Regions from separate parts of the Streptomyces sp. NPDC107575 genome, predicted to be linked through region 2. Evidence: riboswitches for the same ligand, from Rfam matches in the RefSeq annotation. Region 2 holds a riboswitch; the other holds the start of a gene.
What was found. A riboswitch is a leader RNA that binds a small molecule or an ion and turns the genes downstream of it on or off. The one in region 2 is predicted to bind cobalamin.

Region 1: it holds a riboswitch for cobalamin, as region 2 does, so the genes downstream of both, ACZ7L4_RS16325 (prenyltransferase/squalene oxidase repeat-containing protein) here and ACZ7L4_RS04185 (ABC transporter substrate-binding protein) in region 2, are expected to answer to the same signal.

Annotation. Positions count from the first base shown of each region.
Region 1 is NZ_JBVKBG010000003.1:672,049-680,983, forward strand. It holds gene ACZ7L4_RS16310 (MBL fold metallo-hydrolase) at 141-1,199, shown strand; gene ACZ7L4_RS16315 (hypothetical protein) at 1,345-1,590, shown strand; gene ACZ7L4_RS16320 (flotillin family protein) at 1,605-2,768, shown strand; adenosylcobalamin-variant (AdoCbl-variant) riboswitch at 2,863-2,938, shown strand; gene ACZ7L4_RS16325 (prenyltransferase/squalene oxidase repeat-containing protein) at 3,042-4,256, shown strand; gene ACZ7L4_RS16330 (SCO2322 family protein) at 4,253-4,927, shown strand; gene ACZ7L4_RS16335 (energy-coupling factor transporter transmembrane component T) at 4,931-6,064, shown strand; gene ACZ7L4_RS16340 (ABC transporter ATP-binding protein) at 6,061-7,701, shown strand; gene ACZ7L4_RS16345 (ECF transporter S component) at 7,698-8,543, shown strand; gene ACZ7L4_RS16350 (aggregation-promoting factor C-terminal-like domain-containing protein) at 8,759-8,935, shown strand, end outside.
Region 2 is NZ_JBVKBG010000001.1:886,775-895,709, forward strand. It holds gene ACZ7L4_RS04150 (phosphodiester glycosidase family protein) at 1-131, opposite strand, end outside; gene ACZ7L4_RS04155 (DUF779 domain-containing protein) at 170-526, opposite strand; gene ACZ7L4_RS04160 (hypothetical protein) at 601-963, shown strand; gene ACZ7L4_RS04165 (hypothetical protein) at 1,035-2,183, opposite strand; gene ACZ7L4_RS04170 (L-threonylcarbamoyladenylate synthase) at 2,342-2,962, shown strand; gene ACZ7L4_RS04175 (ABC transporter ATP-binding protein) at 2,964-3,749, opposite strand; gene ACZ7L4_RS04180 (FecCD family ABC transporter permease) at 3,746-4,759, opposite strand; gene ACZ7L4_RS04185 (ABC transporter substrate-binding protein) at 4,819-5,874, opposite strand; cobalamin riboswitch at 5,911-6,100, opposite strand; gene ACZ7L4_RS04190 (GntR family transcriptional regulator) at 6,125-6,802, opposite strand; gene ACZ7L4_RS04195 (CaiB/BaiF CoA transferase family protein) at 7,004-8,293, shown strand; gene ACZ7L4_RS04200 (enoyl-CoA hydratase/isomerase family protein) at 8,329-8,935, shown strand, end outside.

The sequences.
Region 1 (8,935 bases), on a different contig from region 2:
CAGAACTGATACCAGTTCTAGTTGCGATCCGGAAGGGTGGTACGCACCCCGAAAGTCGTGTGCTCGGGCGACCATTGAAACGAGTTCTACAAGTTCCCGTACAGTGGCGGCAGTTCGGCTGGAGCGGCGGAGGGTGTCCGATGGCAGAGGCGACGCAGGTGACCGACCACAGCGGGGGTGTGCACAGCATCCGTGTGCCGATCCCCGACAACCCGCTCGGCTACACCCTCGTCTACCTGGTCGACACCGACGCGGGCCCGGTCCTCATCGACACGGGCTGGGACGACCCGACGTCCTGGGACGCGCTGACGACGGGCCTGGCCGCCTGCGGCACGCGCGTCGAGGACCTCACCGGCGTCCTCATCACCCACCACCACCCGGACCACCACGGCCTGTCGGCGAAGGTGCGGGAGGCGTCCGGCGCCTGGATCGCGATGCACGAGGCGGACACGGCGGTGGTCCGGCGCACCCGGGAGAACAAGCCGGCGCGCTGGTACGCGTTCATGGTGGCGAAGCTGGTCGCGGCCGGTGCGCCCGAGGAGCACATCGCTCCCCTGATCGCGGCCCGCGACTCCGGCAAGCCGCGCGAACTGCCCGGCTTCGCCCCCGCGTTGCCGGACCGCACCATCACCCCCGGCGACCTCCTCGACCTGCCGGGCCGCAGGCTGCGCGCGATCTGGACGCCGGGCCACACCCCCGGGCACGTGTGCCTGCACCTGGAGGAGGACCACCCCTCGGGCCGCGCGGGCAACGGCCGCCTCTTCTCTGGCGACCACATGCTGCCCGGCATCACCCCGCACATCGGCCTGTACGAGGACCCGGACGACGCCACCGTCACGGACCCGCTCGGCGACTACCTCGACTCGCTCGAACGGGTGGGGCGGCTCGACCCGGCGGAGGTCCTCCCGGCGCACCAGCACACGTTCACCGACGCCCCGGCCCGCGTACGGGAGTTGCTCGACCACCACGAGGAACGCCTCACCGGCCTGCTCACCCTCCTCGCCACGCCCCTCACCCCGTGGCAGCTCGCCGAACGCATGGAGTGGAACCGCCCGTGGTCCCAAATCCCGTACGGGTCAAGGACGATCGCGGTGTCGGAGGCAGAGGCCCACCTGCGCCGCCTCCAGAAGTCGGGCCGGGTGGAACAGGTCCCGGACACGGACCCGGTGACGTACCGCTCAAGCCCCGCCGGCGATTGAGGCGCGGGGCCCGGGGCAGAGCCCCGCGACCGCAACCCCGGTGCGGCGGATCTTTGCCGTGCCTTCATCGAAGGTGCGCCCGCAGAGGCGTATCTTCGGCCCCCAAGGGCTCTCACGAGCTGGAACGACAAGGGGGCGCCCGCCGATGACGCCGGACGAGGCAGTGGTCGGCCGAACGGGGAAGCTGGTCATCGGCACGCGTGGAGCCGGCGGTCCGGGCGAGGTGTTGGTGCAGGTCAGGGGCGGAACCGAGACCTTTCTGGCGTACTCGGACGAGCCCCTGGAGCGGGGCGCCACCGTGCTCGTGATCGAGTCCCGCGGGAGCCGGCAGGTCGTGGTCATGGCCTGGTCCGACCCACTTCTCTCCGGTGGCGAGGGCGACGCCCGCTAAGGAGACGTACAGGCATGTTCGGATATCGCGTTCCCGCACCCGACGAGGCGATGCTGATCTCGGGCGGCAGGCGGGGACTTGGGGGAGCGCCGTTCCGCGTCGTCACCGGGCACGGGAAGTTCGTGCTCCCCGTGTTCCGCAAGACCCGCTTCCTGTCGCTCGCGATGAGCGAGTCGGAGGTCGTCGAGAAGTGCGTGACCCGGCAGGGCATCGCCCTGACCGTCCGCGCGGTCATCGCCTTCAAGGTCGGCAACGACCATGAGTCGATCGTCAACGCCGGTCAGCGCTTCCTCTCCGACCAGGACCAGATGTCGGTCCTCACGGGGCGCATCTTCGCCGGTCACCTGCGCTCGATCATCGGCTCGATGACGGTCGAGGAGATCGTGACCGAGCGGCAGAAGCTCGCCACGGAGGTCCTCGACACGTCGAAGGCGGAGATGGCGAAGATCGGCCTGCACGTCGACTCGCTGCAGATCCAGTCCATCGACGACGGCCAGACCGGTTACATCGAGGCGATGTCGCGCCCGCACAAGGCCGCCATCCAGCGGCAGGCACAGATCGCGCAGGCGCAGGCCACGCAGGCCGCGGCGGAGGCCGAGCAGGCGGCGGCCCGCAAGCAGGCCGAGTACGCGCGGGAGACCGCGGTCGTGCAGGCCGAGTACAACGCCGAGGTCGACCGGGCCAAGGCGCAGGCCGACCAGGCGGGCCCGCTCGCGCTCGCGCACGCGCAGCAGGAGGTCCTCGCGGCGCAGACGGAACTGGCCATGAAACAGGCCGAGTTGCGGGAGAAGCAGCTGGTGTCGGAGATCGTCAAGCCGGCCCAGGCCGACGCGGAGCGCATCCGTGTCCTGGCCCTCGCCGAGGCCGAGCGGATGAAGATCCAGGCCGAGGCGGCGGCGTCGTACGACCGGGTCGCCCTCGACCGCATGCTCATCGACCAGCTCCCGCAGATCGTGAAGGAGGCCTCGGCGGGCCTCGCCGGGGCGAACGTCAACGTTCTGAACGGCGCGGACGGCCTGGGCGAGATCGCGGCGGGCCTGGTGGGCCAGGGCCTGACCATCCTGGACTCGGTCCGCAAGAACCTGGGCGGGGAGGGCGGCGACGACGTCGGCTCGACGATCGAGCGCTATGTCGGCGCTCCGCGCGGCAACGACGACGGCCCGGTGGACGTCCGGTGAGTCATTCAAGCCCCGCCGGCGATTGAGGCGCGGGGTCCGGGGCAGAGCCCCGCGGCCGCAACGGCGTCGCCGGGTACAGTAAAGACGTCGTCAGTACGTACGTACGAGGGGAAGCCGGTGCAAATCCGGCGCTGACCCGCAACCGTCACAGCCGGAATGCCTCGTACGTACCTGCTCGGCTCAGGACCGTCGAGGAATACGGAGCCGGAGCCGCCCGGTGCCCCCGCGTGCCGCGCCGCCCCGCTCCCCGCAGGGAGAGGCATCCGCCCCACCATGAACATTCGCCGCAGCGCCGCGCTCGTCGCCGCGACCGTCGCGATCGGCGCCATGGGCGCGCAGGCCGCGAGTGCCTCTCCCTCGCCGAAGACGGCTCTCCCTTCGGGCCTCTACGGCAAGGGCGACCCCACGTACGACGGGGTCTGGCGGCAGTCGCTCGCGCTCGTCGCGCAGGACACGGTGGGCGTGAAGCCCGCGAAGAAGGCCGTCGACTGGCTGGCCGGGCAGCAGTGCGAGAACGGCGGCTTCGCCGCGTACCGCGCCGAGCCCACCAAGCCCTGCGACTCCAAGACCAAGATCGACAGCAACGCCACCGCGGCCGCCGTCCAGGCGCTCGCCGCGGTCGGCGGCCGGGACGGCGAGGTCGCCTCGGGCGTCGCCCTGCTGAAGAAGAACCAGAACGCCGACGGCGGCTGGGGCTACAACCTCGGCATGGACAGCGACGCGAACTCCACGTCCGTCGTGCTCGGCGCGCTCGCCGCGGCCGGCGAGAAGCCGTCCGAGGTCAAGTCCGGCAAGGGCAGGACCGGCGCCGACGCCCTCGCCTCGCTCGCCCTCCCCTGCTCCAAGGGCAAGGACGGCGGCGCGCTCGCCTACCAGCCCGACAAGAAGGGCGAGCTCGCCGCGAACGCCGACGCCACCGCCGCCGGTGTGCTCGGCGCCCTCGGCACCGGCTTCGCTCCCGGCAAGGGCAAGGCCCCGGACGCGTACACCTGCGAGGACGGCAAGAACGCCGAGGCCGTGGCGCACAACGGCGCCGTCTACCTCCAGAACCAGCTCGACACCCACCTCTACCTGAAGTCCCAGCTGGCCGGCTCCACCGACCAGCCCGACTACGGCAACACCGCGGACGCGGTCACCGCCGTCGCCGCGGCCGAGGGCGTCAAGGCCACGAAGGACTCGTACACCTGGCTGGAGAAGAACGCGAAGGGCTGGGCGTCGCAGACCGGCCCGGCCGCCTACGCCGAGCTGATCTTCGCCGCGCACGCCACCGGCAACGACCCCCGCGACTTCGGCGGGACGGACCTGGTGAGCGCCCTCAACAAGACGGGCCCGGAGCCCGCCTCCACCAAGTCATCGGACTCCGCCTCGGACTCGGACGAGAAGAAGGACGACGGCGGTGGCGCCAACTGGTGGATCATCGGCGTGATGTTCATCGCCGCCGTGGGCGCCGGTTTCCTGCTCAGCGGCCGCAAGAAGCAGCAGCCGTGACCGCGCGCAGGTCGGCCGGGCTCGGCGGGCTCGTCCTCGCACTGCTCGGCGCACTGCTCGCCCTGACCGTCGCCCCCGCGCAGGCGGCCGGGTACCGGTACTGGTCGTTCTGGGAGCGGGACTCCCACAACGCATGGACGTACGCGACGGCGGGCCCCTCGCAGGCCAAGCCGGAGGACGGGGACGTGCAGGGCTTCCGGTTCGCGGTGAGCGCGGACTCGAAGGACGCGAAGCAGCCGCGCGGCGCGGCGTCCTTCGGCGACATCTGCGCCGATACGCCCGCCAAGGACGGCAAGAAGCGCGTCGCGCTCGTCATCGACTCCGGCACGGCGGCCGACGCCCCGTCCGGCGAGACCCCGCCGAAGCCGCGCACCGCGTGCGCGCAGGTCGCCGAGGACGCGACGAGCGCCGACGCGCTCGCCGCCGTCGCGAAGCCGCTGCGCTACGACAGCAGCGCGATGCTGTGCGCGATCTCGGGCTACCCGAAGGCGGGCTGCGGCGAGCAGGTGTCCTCGTCGAAGGACCCGGACAAGGCGTCCAAGACGGAACAGCCCGCCGCGAAGGACTCCGGTTCGGACGGCGGCCCCTCCGTCGGCCTCATCGCGGGCATCGCCGTGGTCGTCGTGCTCGGCGTCGCGGCCGGCGTGCAGGCCCGACGCCGCCGCGGCTGACGCATGGCCGCCTCCCAGCTCCGCGCCCCTCGGGCCCACCGCTCCAACTCGCTGCACCCGGGCGCCTGGTGGATCTGGGCGCTCGGCCTCGGCACGGCCGCGTCCCGCACCACGAACCCGCTGCTGCTCGCGCTGCTGATCGGCGTCGCCGGGTACGTGGTGGCGGCGCGCCGCACCGAGGCGCCGTGGGCGCGTTCGTACGGGGCGTTCGTGAAGCTGGCGCTTGCCGTGCTCGGCATCCGCCTGGTCTTCGCGACGCTGCTGGGCTCGGCGATCCCGGGCACCCATCTCCTGTTCACGCTGCCCGAACTGCCGCTGCCGGACTGGGCGCAGGGGGTCCGGATCGGCGGCCCGGTCACCCTCGAAGGCCTCGTCTTCGCGCTCTACGACGGCCTGAAGCTGGCCACCCTCCTCATCTGCGTGGGCGCGGCGAACGCGCTCGCCTCCCCGTCCCGGCTGCTCAAGTCGCTGCCCGGCGCGCTGTACGAGGCAGGGGTCGCGGTCGTCGTGGCGATGACGTTCGCCCCGAACCTGGTCGCGGACGTCCGCAGGCTGCGGGCGGCGCGACGGCTTCGCGGCCGCCCGGACAGCGGTCTGCGCGGGCTGCTCCAGGTCGGCCTGCCGGTCCTGGAGGGCGCGCTGGAGCGCTCGGTCTCGCTGGCCGCCGCCATGGACGCGCGCGGCTACGGCCGCACCGCCGAGGTCCCACGCGCGGTCCGCCGCGCGACGGCCGCGCTCACCCTTGGCGGCCTGATCGGGGTGTGCGCGGGAACGTACGGACTGCTGGCGTCCGCCGGCTCCGGCTACGGACTTCCGGTGCTCCTTGCCGGGGTCGCCGCCGCGCTCGGCGGGCTGTGGCTCGGCGGCCGCCGCACGGTCCGCACCCGCTACCGGCCCGATGTGTGGGGCGTCCGGGCCTGGCTGGTCGCGGCGTCGGGGGCGACGGCCGCGGCGACGATGATCTGGGCCGGAACGCAGAACCCGGCGGCCCTGCAACCCCCCGTGGTCCCGCTCGCGGCGCCGGAACTGCCGCTGTGGCCCGCGTCCGGCATCCTGCTCGGCCTGCTCCCGGCCTTCCTCGCACCTGTTCCCGACAAGCCCGTTCCCGACAAGCCGACGGAGGCGTCGTCGTCATGATCCGCTTCGAGGACGTCTCCGTGACGTACGACGGCGCGCAGGCGCCCACGGTCCGCGGCATCCACCTCCACGTGCCCGAGGGCGAGTTGATGCTGCTCGCCGGCCCGTCGGGGGTCGGCAAGTCGACGCTCCTCGGTGCGGTGAGCGGGCTCGTGCCGCACTTCACCGGGGGCACGCTGGCCGGGCGGGTCACGGTGGCAGGCCGCGACACCCGTACGCACAAGCCGCGCGAACTCGCCGACGTCGTCGGCACGGTGGGCCAGGACCCGCTCGCGCACTTCGTGACGGACACGGTGGAGGACGAACTCGCCTACGGCATGGAGTCGTTGGGCCTGACGCCGCCGGTCATGCGCCGCCGCGTGGAGGAGGCCCTCGACCTCCTCGGCCTCGCGGACCTGCGCGACCGCCCGATCTCGACGCTCTCGGGCGGCCAGCAGCAACGCGTCGCGATCGGCTCCGTCCTCACCCCGCACCCCCAGGTCCTCGTCCTCGACGAACCGACGTCCGCCCTCGACCCGGCAGCGGCGGAGGAGGTCCTCTCGGTCCTGCAACGCCTGGTCCACGACCTGGGCACGACGGTCCTGATGGCCGAACACCGCCTGGAGCGCGTCATCCAGTACGCGGACCAGGTGGCACTGCTGCCGGCCCCGGGCGAGCCCCTCCAGGTGGGCACCCCGTCCGAGATCATGGCGATCTCCCCCGTGTACCCCCCGGTGGTAGGCCTGGGCCGGGTGGCGGGCTGGGACCCGCTGCCCCTGACAGTGAGAAATGCACGTAGGGCAGCGGGAGCTCTCAAGGAGCGGCTCCGACAAGGCCAGGTCCGGCAAAATCAAGCCCCTGCGGCGATTGAGCAGCGGGGCCCGGGGCAGCGCCCCGCGACCGCAACCCCTCTGGCCGCAACGAAAAACCTGGCCATACGCAGAGGCCGCATCGAAGCCCTCCGCCACATCAACCTCACGGTCACCCCCGGCGAGGTACTCGCCCTCATGGGCCGCAACGGCGCAGGAAAATCCACCCTCCTCTCCACCCTGGTCGGAATGATCAAGCCGACCTCCGGCACGGTCACGGTCGGCGGAGCCACCCCGCACAAGACCACCCCCCGCGACCTCATCCGCAAAGTCGGCCTCGTCCCCCAGGAACCCCGGGACCTGCTCTGCGCGGACACGGTGGCGGCCGAGTGCACCGCCGCGGACAAGGACGCGGGCGCCGCCCCCGGCACCTGCCGCGCCCTGCTCACCGACCTGCTCCCCGGAATCGCCGACGACACCCACCCCCGGGACCTCTCGGAGGGCCAGCGCCTCACGCTCGCGCTGGCCATCGTGCTGACGGCGGCCCCGCCGCTGCTGCTCCTCGACGAACCGACCCGCGGCCTCGACTACGCGGCGAAGTCCCGCCTCGTCGCGATCCTGCGCGACCTCGCGGCCGAGGGCCACGCCATCGTCATGGCGACGCACGACGTGGAACTGGCGGCGGAGCTGACCCACCGCGTGGCGATCCTCGCGGACGGCGAGATCGTGGCGGACGGCCCCACCCCCGACATCGTCACGTCGTCCCCGTCCTTCGCCCCGCAGGTCGCGAAGATCCTGGCGCCGCAGCGCTGGCTCACGGTCTCCGAGGTACGGGAGGCGCTGGCATGACGGCGGCCACGACGCCACCGGCCGCCACGGGCCGAGCGAACCCGGTACGCCTCGGCCCCCGCTCCATCGCCGCGCTGCTCCTGGTCAGCGCCGTGGGCGTGGTCGGCATCGGCTGGCCGCTGATCACCGGCCCGGGGTCCCAGGTGAACGCGCACGCGGCGGACGCACCGTGGCTGTTCGCGGCGCTGCTCGTGCTGCTGGTCGCCGTGGTCGCGGCGACGATCTCGGAGTCCGGGATGGGCCCCAAGGCGGTGGCGATGCTCGGCGTGCTGGCCGCCGCGGGCGCGGCGCTGCGGCCCATCGGCGCGGGGACGGCCGGCCTGGAGCCGATGTTCTTCCTGATGGTCCTGAGCGGGCGGGTCCTCGGTCCCGGCTTCGGCTTCGTCCTGGGGTCCCTCAGCATGTTCACCTCGGCGCTGCTGACCGGGGGCGTGGGGCCCTGGATGCCGTTCCAGATGCTGTCGATGGGCTGGTTCACGATGGGCGCGGGGCTGCTGCCGGGCGTCCGGTCGCTGCGCGGCCGGGCCGAACGCGTGATGCTCGCGGCCTACGGCTTCCTGGCGGCGTTCGCGTACGGAACGATCATGAATCTGGCGGGCTGGCCGTTCATGAACGCGCTGGCCTCGTCCGTGGCGTACCAGCCGGATGCCGCCCTGCACGAGAACCTGGCCCGCTTCCTCGCCTACTGCGCGGCCACCTCGCTCGGCTGGGACCTGGGGCGGGCCGCGCTCACCGTCGTCCTGACGCTGGTCGTCGGCGGCGCCGTGCTCAAGGCGCTGCGGCGGGCCACGCGGCGGGCCGCCTTCGAGGCCCAGGTCACATTCGACGACCCGCGGGCGTGAGGCCACCCACATGACCCACGTCACGTACTAAGCGGGACCGTAGTCCTGCGGCGCACCCGCCTTAGGCCACACAACGGACATTTAGCCCACACGCCACCACATCCGACTTTCCTTAGTAAACACCGACATTGCTTAAGCCCCCGGTGTTTGTTTCTGTGGAGCAACCGCAAGGCGCCAAGCCCTGCATCCCCCTGCCTCCCACGGAAGGTTCCGTTTTGACCGCCACGCTCCTGCGCCGCATCGCCACTCCGAAGAAGGCCATCGCCGGCGTCACCCTCGCCGCCGCCACGACCGGTTTCCTCTTCGCATCGGCTCCGGCCCAGGCCGCGTCGACGTCGGGTTCGGCGAAGGCCATCGCCCAGCAGAAGATCTCGAACTCGGCGGAGTTCAGC
Region 2 (8,935 bases):
CCGGGGGCGACCCGCTCGCCCGAAGTGGCGCCGGCCGGCGCCGCACCCGACAGTGCGGCACCGGCCAGCATCGACGCGACCCCGAGGGCCGCAAGGACTCTTCTGCCTCTCTTGCCAACTCTCGTCTGCATGCGGGGAGTTCAGCAGACGTGGGGTCGCGCGTCGATGGCTACGTGCCGACAAGTCGGGAACGGATGAGGAAACGTACGCCTTCGGGCGCTTCCAGCGAGAAGCCGCTGCCGCGGCCCTCCACGACGTCGACGATGAGGCGGGTGTGGCTCCACACCTCGTACTGGCTCTTGGACATCCAGAACGACACCGGCTCCGCCACCCCCTCCACCGCGAGATCGGCGAGCAGCACGTCGGAGGCGCCCGTGCGGAACTCGCCCGCCAGGTAGCACATCGGCGCACTGCCGTCGCAGCAGCCGCCGGACTGGTGGAACATCAGCGGACCGTGGGCCTCGCGCAGCCGCCGCACCAGCTCGGCGGCCGCGTCCGTCAGCTCCACGCGGGGTACGTCGGCCATGCAGGACAGTCAAAGGGGCGGGACGTTGCGACCACGTTGCACGCGCGACGCGGGCCCCGGCATAAGCTCCGCACATGGAACAGAGGGAGATCATTCTGCGGGCCATCGGCGTGCTCACCGAGACGCACGAAATGGTGCGCAGGCTCAGCGACGGCGAGGCACTCGACACCGACCTGACGCAACTGGGGCGGCTCGTGTCGGAGGTGTTCCCGACCATCGAGATCCCGTCGGGGGCGAGCGCGGAGGAGGCGGCCGAACTGACCATCGCCGCGCTGATGCCGGCGAGCGTGTCGCTCGTGGAGGCGTTCGCGTTCCTCTTCACGCAGCTCGCCAAGGTCCACGACGAGGGCCGCATGGACGTCAACTCCAGCGAGCTGCTGCAGGAGATCGCGCTGCGGATGTCCGATCCGGGTGCCCAGGAGGCGGAGGAGGAGTGAACGGGTCCGGGCGCCCGCTCGTGCCGCGCGGGCGCCCGGACCGACCGTTCCTGGACCATTGGGGCCGGCGCCTATTTGTGCGGGCCCCGGAACCGTCCGAACGCCTTGCCGAGCGTCCCGAACGGTGAGGCGTCCTTGCCGTCCGGGTCCGCCGGCGCGTGCGACGGGCTCTCCGCGCGCGGCGCCTCGGCGAGCGCGGCCCGTGCCGCTTCGGCCGCCTCCCGGTAGCTGTCCCGGGAGCGGGTCATCGCCTCGAGCGCCTCGGCGTACTTCGTGACCATGTCCTGCGCGTGCGTCAGCTCCTCGTCGGGCGTGAGCAGATGCCACCCGTCGCGCAGGCGCGTGATCGCCGCCTCGGCCTCGTCCGTCAGGGGGCGCGGGAACGCGGTGAACTCCCGGATCCGGTCGAGCAGTTCCGTCGGCTCGCTGCCGTCGAGGAAGACGCTGCGCACGGTGAAACGGTCCGCCACATAGTCCGGGTGCGGCGGCGTGGTCGGCAGCACGACGGCGCCGCCGCGCGGCATCCCCGCCTTGAAGTCCTTGCGCAGCCCGAAGTCCACGATCTGCGCCTGCTCGGGCGTCGCCCGGTGCTCGATGACGCGGTGCTGCAGGCTCGGCGGCAGGAACCGCGTGAGGGAGCGCTGCCCCTTGGCGTCCGGTGTCATCGCCTCGTGGACGACGACATGCACGTACCAGCTGGAGCGCGAACAGTCCTTGAGGAGGCGGCGCAGCGCGTCGTCGTCCTTGGGGAGGTGGTTCGGCGCCCGCAGACGCAGCCCCGCCACCGTGTCGTGGTCCCACGGCACCCGCTCGCTGTCCGGCCAGAACATCGGCGCGGGCGACGGCCAGGACAGCTGCCAGGGCCGCTCCGCCTCCGCGGCGAGGATCCAGGCGACGCCCTCGGAGCCCTTGGCGCGGGCGTCCGGGTCGTACGTCGTGAGCTGGCCGCGCACGGTGACGTTGTCGGCGACGCGCCAGCGCGCCTCGAACACCCGGCGGGCGCCGGGGCCTGGACCGGCCTCCGGCTCGCGCGGATGCAGCACCGTGGAGCGCGCCGCGTCCTCGGGATCGAGGTCGAGGAAGTCGTCGAGCACACCCGCCGCCTTGAGGGCGATCAGGTTGCGCCGGACGTCGCGCTCGGGCTCGGGCCCGAGGTGGCGTCCGCGTCCGAGCCACACGGTGTCGGGGACGGGTGTCGGGGTTGAGTTCTTCTTCGCCATGGAGTCGTTCTGTGAGTGATCGGGGCGCGACCAGTATGGGTCCGAGGGCGCGCCGTGGCCAGGGCAGGGTGGGCCGGTGTCGGGATTGTCGCGCGTGTGTGCCCGATTCGCCCTCCGTGTACCCCGGCGTGGCGCGTCCGATCCCGTACGCTCGCCGAATGGCCAGGTACTTCGACGTGCACCCAGCAAACCCGCAAGCGCGCCTGATCTCCGCGATCGCCGACGGCATCCGCGACAGCGCGCTCGTCGCCTACCCCACGGACTCCTGCTACGCGCTCGGCTGCCGCCTCGGCAACCGGGCGGGGGTCGACCGGATCCGCTCGATCCGGCAGCTCGACGACCGGCACCACTTCACGCTGGTCTGCCAGGACTTCGCCCAGCTGGGCAAGTTCGTCCAGATCGACAACGACGTGTTCCGCGCCATCAAGGCGGCCACGCCCGGCAGTTACACCTTCATCCTGCCCGCGACCCGCGAGGTGCCGCGCCAGCTCCAGCACCCCAAGAAGAAGACCGTCGGTGTGCGCATCCCCGACCACGTGGTGACGCAGGCCCTGCTCGCCGAGCTCGGCGAGCCGCTGCTGTCCAGCACGCTGCTGCTGCCCGGCGAGGAGGAGCCGCTCACCCAGGGCTGGGAGATCAAGGAGCTGCTCGACCACCAGGTGGACGCCGTGGTGGACTCCGGCGACTGCGGCACGGTGCCCACCACGGTCATCGACTTCTCCGGCGGCGAGGCCGAGATCGTCCGGCGCGGGGCCGGGGACGCCGAGCGCTTCGAGTGACTCAGCGCGTCGTCGTCGTGCCCAGATAGCGGATGTGCGGGCGGGCGCCGGGGCGGGTGACCTCGGCGCGCACCCCGTACACGTCGGCGATCAGCTCCTCGGTCAGGACCTCGCCCGGCTCCCCGGCCGCCATCACCCGGCCCTCGCGCAGCACGACGACCCGCGCGCAGTACGTGGCGGCGAGGTTCAGGTCGTGCAGGGCGACGACGGACGTGATGCCCAGCGTGCCGATCAGGTCGAGGAGTTCGAGCTGGTGCTGGATGTCGAGGTGGTTCGTCGGCTCGTCGAGCAGCAGCTCGCGCGGCTCCTGCGCCAGCGCCCGCGCGATCTGGACGCGCTGGCGCTCGCCGCCGGACAGGGTGTGCCACAGCCGGTGCGCCCGGTCGGCCAGCCCGCTGCGCTCCAGGGCCTCGCGCACGGCCGCCTCGTCGGCCGCCGACGCGGGCTGCCAGGCGCGGCGGTGCGGAACCCGGCCCAGGCGCACGACGTCGGCGACGGTCAACTCGACCTGGGCGTCGGCCTGTTGCTGCACCATGGCGATGCGCCGCGCGGCCTGTCTGCGGCCCACCGAGGCGAGCGGGTCGCCGTCGAGCGTGACGAGGCCCGCGGACGGGGCCAGCACCCCGGCGAGCAGGCGCAGCAGCGTCGACTTGCCCGAGCCGTTGGGGCCCAGCACACCGGTGACGGTGCCGGGCTCCGGCGTCACGGACACCCCGTCGAGCACCAGCGCCCCGCCCGGCGACCACGACACACGCTCCGCGCGCAGCCCCTTCGGGGAAAGGCTCATCGCACACCTCGCTGCCGGTAGAGCACCAGCACGAACGCCGGCACGCCGATCAGCGATGTCACCACGCCCACCGGAACCTCCTGGGGTTCGAGCACCGTCCGCGCCACCGTGTCCACCCACACCAGGAACACCGCTCCCGCGAGCGCCGTCACCGGCAGCAGCCGGGTGTGCCCGGGACCCACCAGGGCGCGCGCCGCGTGCGGAAGGACCAGGCCGACGAAGCCGATCGCCCCCGCCGCACTCACCAGGGCCGCCGTGAGCAGCGCCGTCACGCACAGCAGCACGATCCGGGTGCGGCCCACCCGGACGCCGAGGGTGGCCGCCGCCTCCGCCCCGAAGGCGAACGCGTCGAGCGTGCGCCCGTACGCCAGACACACCACGAGTGCCACGGCGAGCACGGCCAGGCACAGCCACACCTCGGTCCAGCCGACGCCGCTGAGCGAGCCGAGCAGCCAGAACAGCACGCCGCGCGTCGTCTCCGCGTCGGCGGAGGTCAGCACGACGAACGAGGTCAGCGCCGAGAACAGCTGCATCGCCGCGACCCCGCACAGCACCACCCGGTCCGTGCTGCCGCCCAGCGTGTGGCTGAGCACCAGCACCAGGGCGAACGAACAGACGGCGCCGGCGAACGCGCCGCCGGACACCGATACGGCGCCCCCGCCGAGGCCGAGGACGACGACGAGCACGGCCCCGGTCGACGCGCCCGACGAGACACCGAGCACGAACGGATCGGCCAGCGGATTGCGCAGCAGCGCCTGCAGCACCGTGCCGCACACCGCGAGGCCGGCCCCGCACACCGCCGCGAGCAGCGTCCGCGGCAGCCGAAGGTTCCATACGATGCCGTCCCGGATCGGCGAGAGGTCCGAGGTCGCCAGGCCGATCCGGTCACCGACCGCCGCCCACACGTCGCCGACCCGGATCTGCGCGGGACCGATCGTGATCGCGAAGGCGACCGAGGCGCACAGCGCGGCGACGGCGGCCGCCCAGGCGAGCGCGGCGCGCAGGGTGATCCGGGGCGGGGTGTGCGGAGGCGCCGCCGTCGCCGGGGGAGCGGCAAGCGTGCGAGCCGTCACCGGGCGAGCCCGAAGTCGCGCAGCCCCGCGGCCACCCGCTCCACGCCGTCGACGGTCCGGATCGTCGGGTTCATGGCCTGCCCGCTCAGGCGCACGTACCGCTTCTTCTTCACGGCGGTCATGTGCTTGGTGACCGGGTTGGACTCCAGGAACTTGATCTTCTGCGCGGCCGACTCCGCCGACTGCGAGCGGCGGGTCAGATCGCCGATGACCAGGACGTCCGGATCGCGGTCCGCGACCGTCTCCCAGTTGACCTGCGGCCACTCCGCACGCGTGTCGTCGAAGACATTGCGCGCCCCGAGCTCCTTGGTGACGACGCCGGGCGCACCGCAACAGCCGGCCATATAGGGCGAGTCGGAGTTGGCGAACCAGTACAGGACGTCGACGCCGTGCGCGTCGACGCCCGAAGTGGCGTTGCGGACACGGGACTTCAGCGTGTCGATCAGCTTCTCGCCGCGCTCCTCCACGTCGAAGACGCGCGCCAGATCGCGGATCTCGCCGTACACGACGTCGAGCCCCAGGGGCTTGGTGCGCACGCCGTCCCCGTCGCCGCCGTTGTCCTTGCCCGCGCAGTCGCTGGGGGAGAGGTACGTGGGCACGCCGAGCTTCTCGAACTCCGCGCGCGGCGCCACGCCGCCCTTGCCGAGGGTGTACGTGAACGAGGCCGCGGCGAAGTCCGGTTCGGTGCCGAGGACCTTCTCGAACGACGGGTAGCGGTCGGCCAGGCGCGGCACCTTCGCGTTGGCCTTCGCCAGGTTCTTCAGCACCGGGTCGGTCCAGGTGCCGGTGCCGACCATCCGGTCCTCCAGGCCGAGCGACAGCATGATCTCGGCGGAGCCCTGGTCGAGGGCGACGGCGCGGCGCGGGGTGTGCTCGACCCGCACCTTCTTGCCGCAGTTGTCGAGCGTGACACCGCCGCCACCGGCGGCGTCGTCCTCGGTGGCGGCGGTCGTGCCGCACCCGGTGAGCAGCAGGGTCAGCGCCAACAGCGGGGCGCATCGGCGGAGTTGACGTGCGAACAGCACGGAAGATCCTTCGCGTCCAGGGCTCATACGCGGAGCCGGCCTACGGTCCGCCCCCACGCCACGCGGCACTGGAGGCCGCCAGCAGGTCTTCGGACTCGGGGTCGTCCGCGCGAAGCGCCTTCCCGGACCGATGTGCCGGCCCAGTGGCAGTGGCTCCGCCCGTCACCCTCACCGCTGCGCGTCAGTTCCGGGTTCGCACCGGATTCCCTGACCCGTGTGCGTAGAAAAACACACAAAGGTACGACTGGCTCGGCGAAACTATCACGCCGGGTGTCCGCTACGCGGAGGGCGGTGTGAAGACCGCCTCCAGCTGGGGACGGGTGCCGTCCCGGTGGTGGTCCATGAGCGAGACGAGGCGTTCGTGGTCCCGGACGCGCAGCGCCTCGACCATCTCGGCGTGCTCGTCGACGATCCGCTTCTGCGACAGCGGGTCGTGCAGGAGGTAGGCCCGGTAGCCGTCGCTGAGCTGCCAGACGCGGCGCAGTTCGGCGACGACCAGATCCAGGCCCGACGCGGTGAACATGCGGAAGTGGAAGTCGGAGTTGAGGCGCGCCATGGCGGTGAGGTCGCCGCGCGCCGAGGCCTCCGCTATCCGATCGTTCACGGTGCGCAGCCCCTCCAGGGCGGAGGCCGAGAAGGGCGGCAGCCTGCGCAGCACCTCCGCCTCCAGGACCCGCCGCATCAGATAGGTCTGCTCGAACTCGGCGGCGGTCAGCACCTTCACCCGGTACCCGACATTGCGGACGTGATCGAGGACGCCCTCGCTGGCCAGCACCCGCAGCGCCTCGCGGACCGGCGCCCGGCTGACGCCGAGGCGCGCGGCCAGTGCCTCCTGCCGCACCGGGCTGCCCGGCGTCAGATCGCGCGCGAACAGCATCGCCCGCAGCTCCTCCACCACCTGGGCCACCGCGCCGGACACCGCCTCAAGGCGCTCCGCCCCCGTCTGAGCCGTCACTGGTGCCTGCCTTCCCGTCGAGGGTTGTCGACTCTAACTCCCCTGACAGCGCAGGGGCATTGACATCATGCCGGGCCGTGCGTCAGATTGCATCCAATCTTGCTCGGGTGGAAGTCCGGTTAGCCGGGAACACCCGAAATGAAACCCGCTGATGGCTCCAATGGGTGCCATCAGCGGCCGATTTCGGAGGAGGATTCGGCGATGACGCCGAAGGCACCGGCAGAATCGGTAGACAATCCGAAGCCCGAGGGGCTTCCCGCGGACCGGCCGCTCGACGGCGTCCGCGTCGTCGACATCACCTCGACCCTGATGGGTCCGTACTGCACCCTGCTGCTCGCCCAGTGGGGCGCGGACGTCGTCAAGATCGAGCCGCCCGCGGGCGACGTCGTCCGCTACATCGGCGACACCCGGGGCAACGGCATGGGCCCCGCCTTCCTCAACACCAATCGCGGTAAGCGCAGCGTCGCCCTCGACCTCAAGGCCCCCGGCGCGGCGCCCGTCCTCGCCGCCCTGGTCGACTCGGCCGACGTCCTCGTGCACAACCTGCGCCCCGCCGCGGCCCGCCGGCTCGGGCTCACGGCCGAGACCGCCCTGGAGCGCAACCCGCGCCTCGTGCACTGCGCGTTCCGCGGGTTCGCCGCCGGCGGCCCCGACTCCGACCGGCCCGCCTACGACGACGTCATCCAGGCCGCCGGGGGAGTCGCCGCACTCCAGGGCGGCGACGGCGGCGCCGAGTACGTACGGCAGGCGGCGGCCGACAAGACCGTCGGCATCTACGGGGCCGCGGCGGTCCTCGCCGCGCTGCACGGCCGCCAGGCCACCGGGCGGGGCCGCGCCGTCGAGGTGCCGATGCTGGAGACGATGGCCTCGTTCACCCTGCTCGAACAGCAGGGCGGCCGCGTCTTCGACCCGCCCACGGGCCCGACCGGCTACGCCCGCACCAGCTCCCCGCACCGCCGCCCGTGCCGCACCAAGGACGGCCACCTCGCCGTCATGATCTACACCGACGCCCAGTGGCGCGCCTTCTTCGCCGCGATCGGCCGCCCCGCGCTCGCCGACGACCCGCGCTTTCGCACCATCACCGAGCGCACCGAGCACATCGACACCCTCTACTCGATGGTCAACGCCGAACTGCTGCTGCGCACCACGGCCGAGTGGCAGGCCGAGTTCGACGCCCGCGACATCCCCGCGACCCGCGTGAACACCCTCGACGACCTCTTCACCGACCCGCACCTGAGCGCCACCGGATTCTTCGAGCGCACCGAACACCCCACCGAGGGACCCCTGTTGCTCGGCCGGCCCCCGGTGAAGATGACCGACCCCGACACGGGCGCTGCCCCGCGCGAGGACGAGGGCCCGCTGCGCCCCGCCCCGCATCTCGGCGAACACACCCGCGAGGTCCTGGCCGAACTGGGCCTGCCGGGCGCGGATGCCACCGCCCTCTTCGACACCGGCGTGGCGCGCGAGCCGAGCCCCGCGACCGCCGCCTGAGCACACAGCACACCGACGGAACGGAAGGAACCACCATGTCCGCGGCCGAAGACCTCCTCTACTCCACCCGCGACCACATCGCCACCATCACCCTCAACCGCCCGCACCGGAAGAACGCCTTCACCCTCCCCATGGCCGACGCCTGGGCCGAGGCCCTGCGCCGCGCCGACGCCGACCCGGACGTCCGCGTCATCGTCGTCACCGGCGCGGGCGACGCCTTCTGCTCCGGCGTCGACCTCGCCGACTTCAAGGGCGAACAGCGCACCCCGATCCAGGAGAAGCGGCTGCTCACCGAGCGGGTGCACCAGGTCGCCCGGGCCCTCGAGGACCTCGACAAGCCGGTCATCGCCGCCGTCGCCGGGCCCGCCGTCGGCGCGGGCATGGACATGGCCCTGCTGTGCGACCTGCGCTTCGCGGGCCGCTCCGCCCGCTTCTGCGAGGGCTACATCAAGGTCGGCCTGGTCCCCGGCGACGGCGGCTGCTGGCTGCTGCCCCGCGTCGTCGGCCAGGCGGCCGCGCTGCGCCTGCTGTGGACCGGCGACTTCGTGGACGCCGCCGAGGCCGAGCGGCTCGGCATCGTAGAAGACGTCTTCGACGACGCGGACCTTCTCGACGAGGTGTACGCCTTCGCCGCCCGCCTCG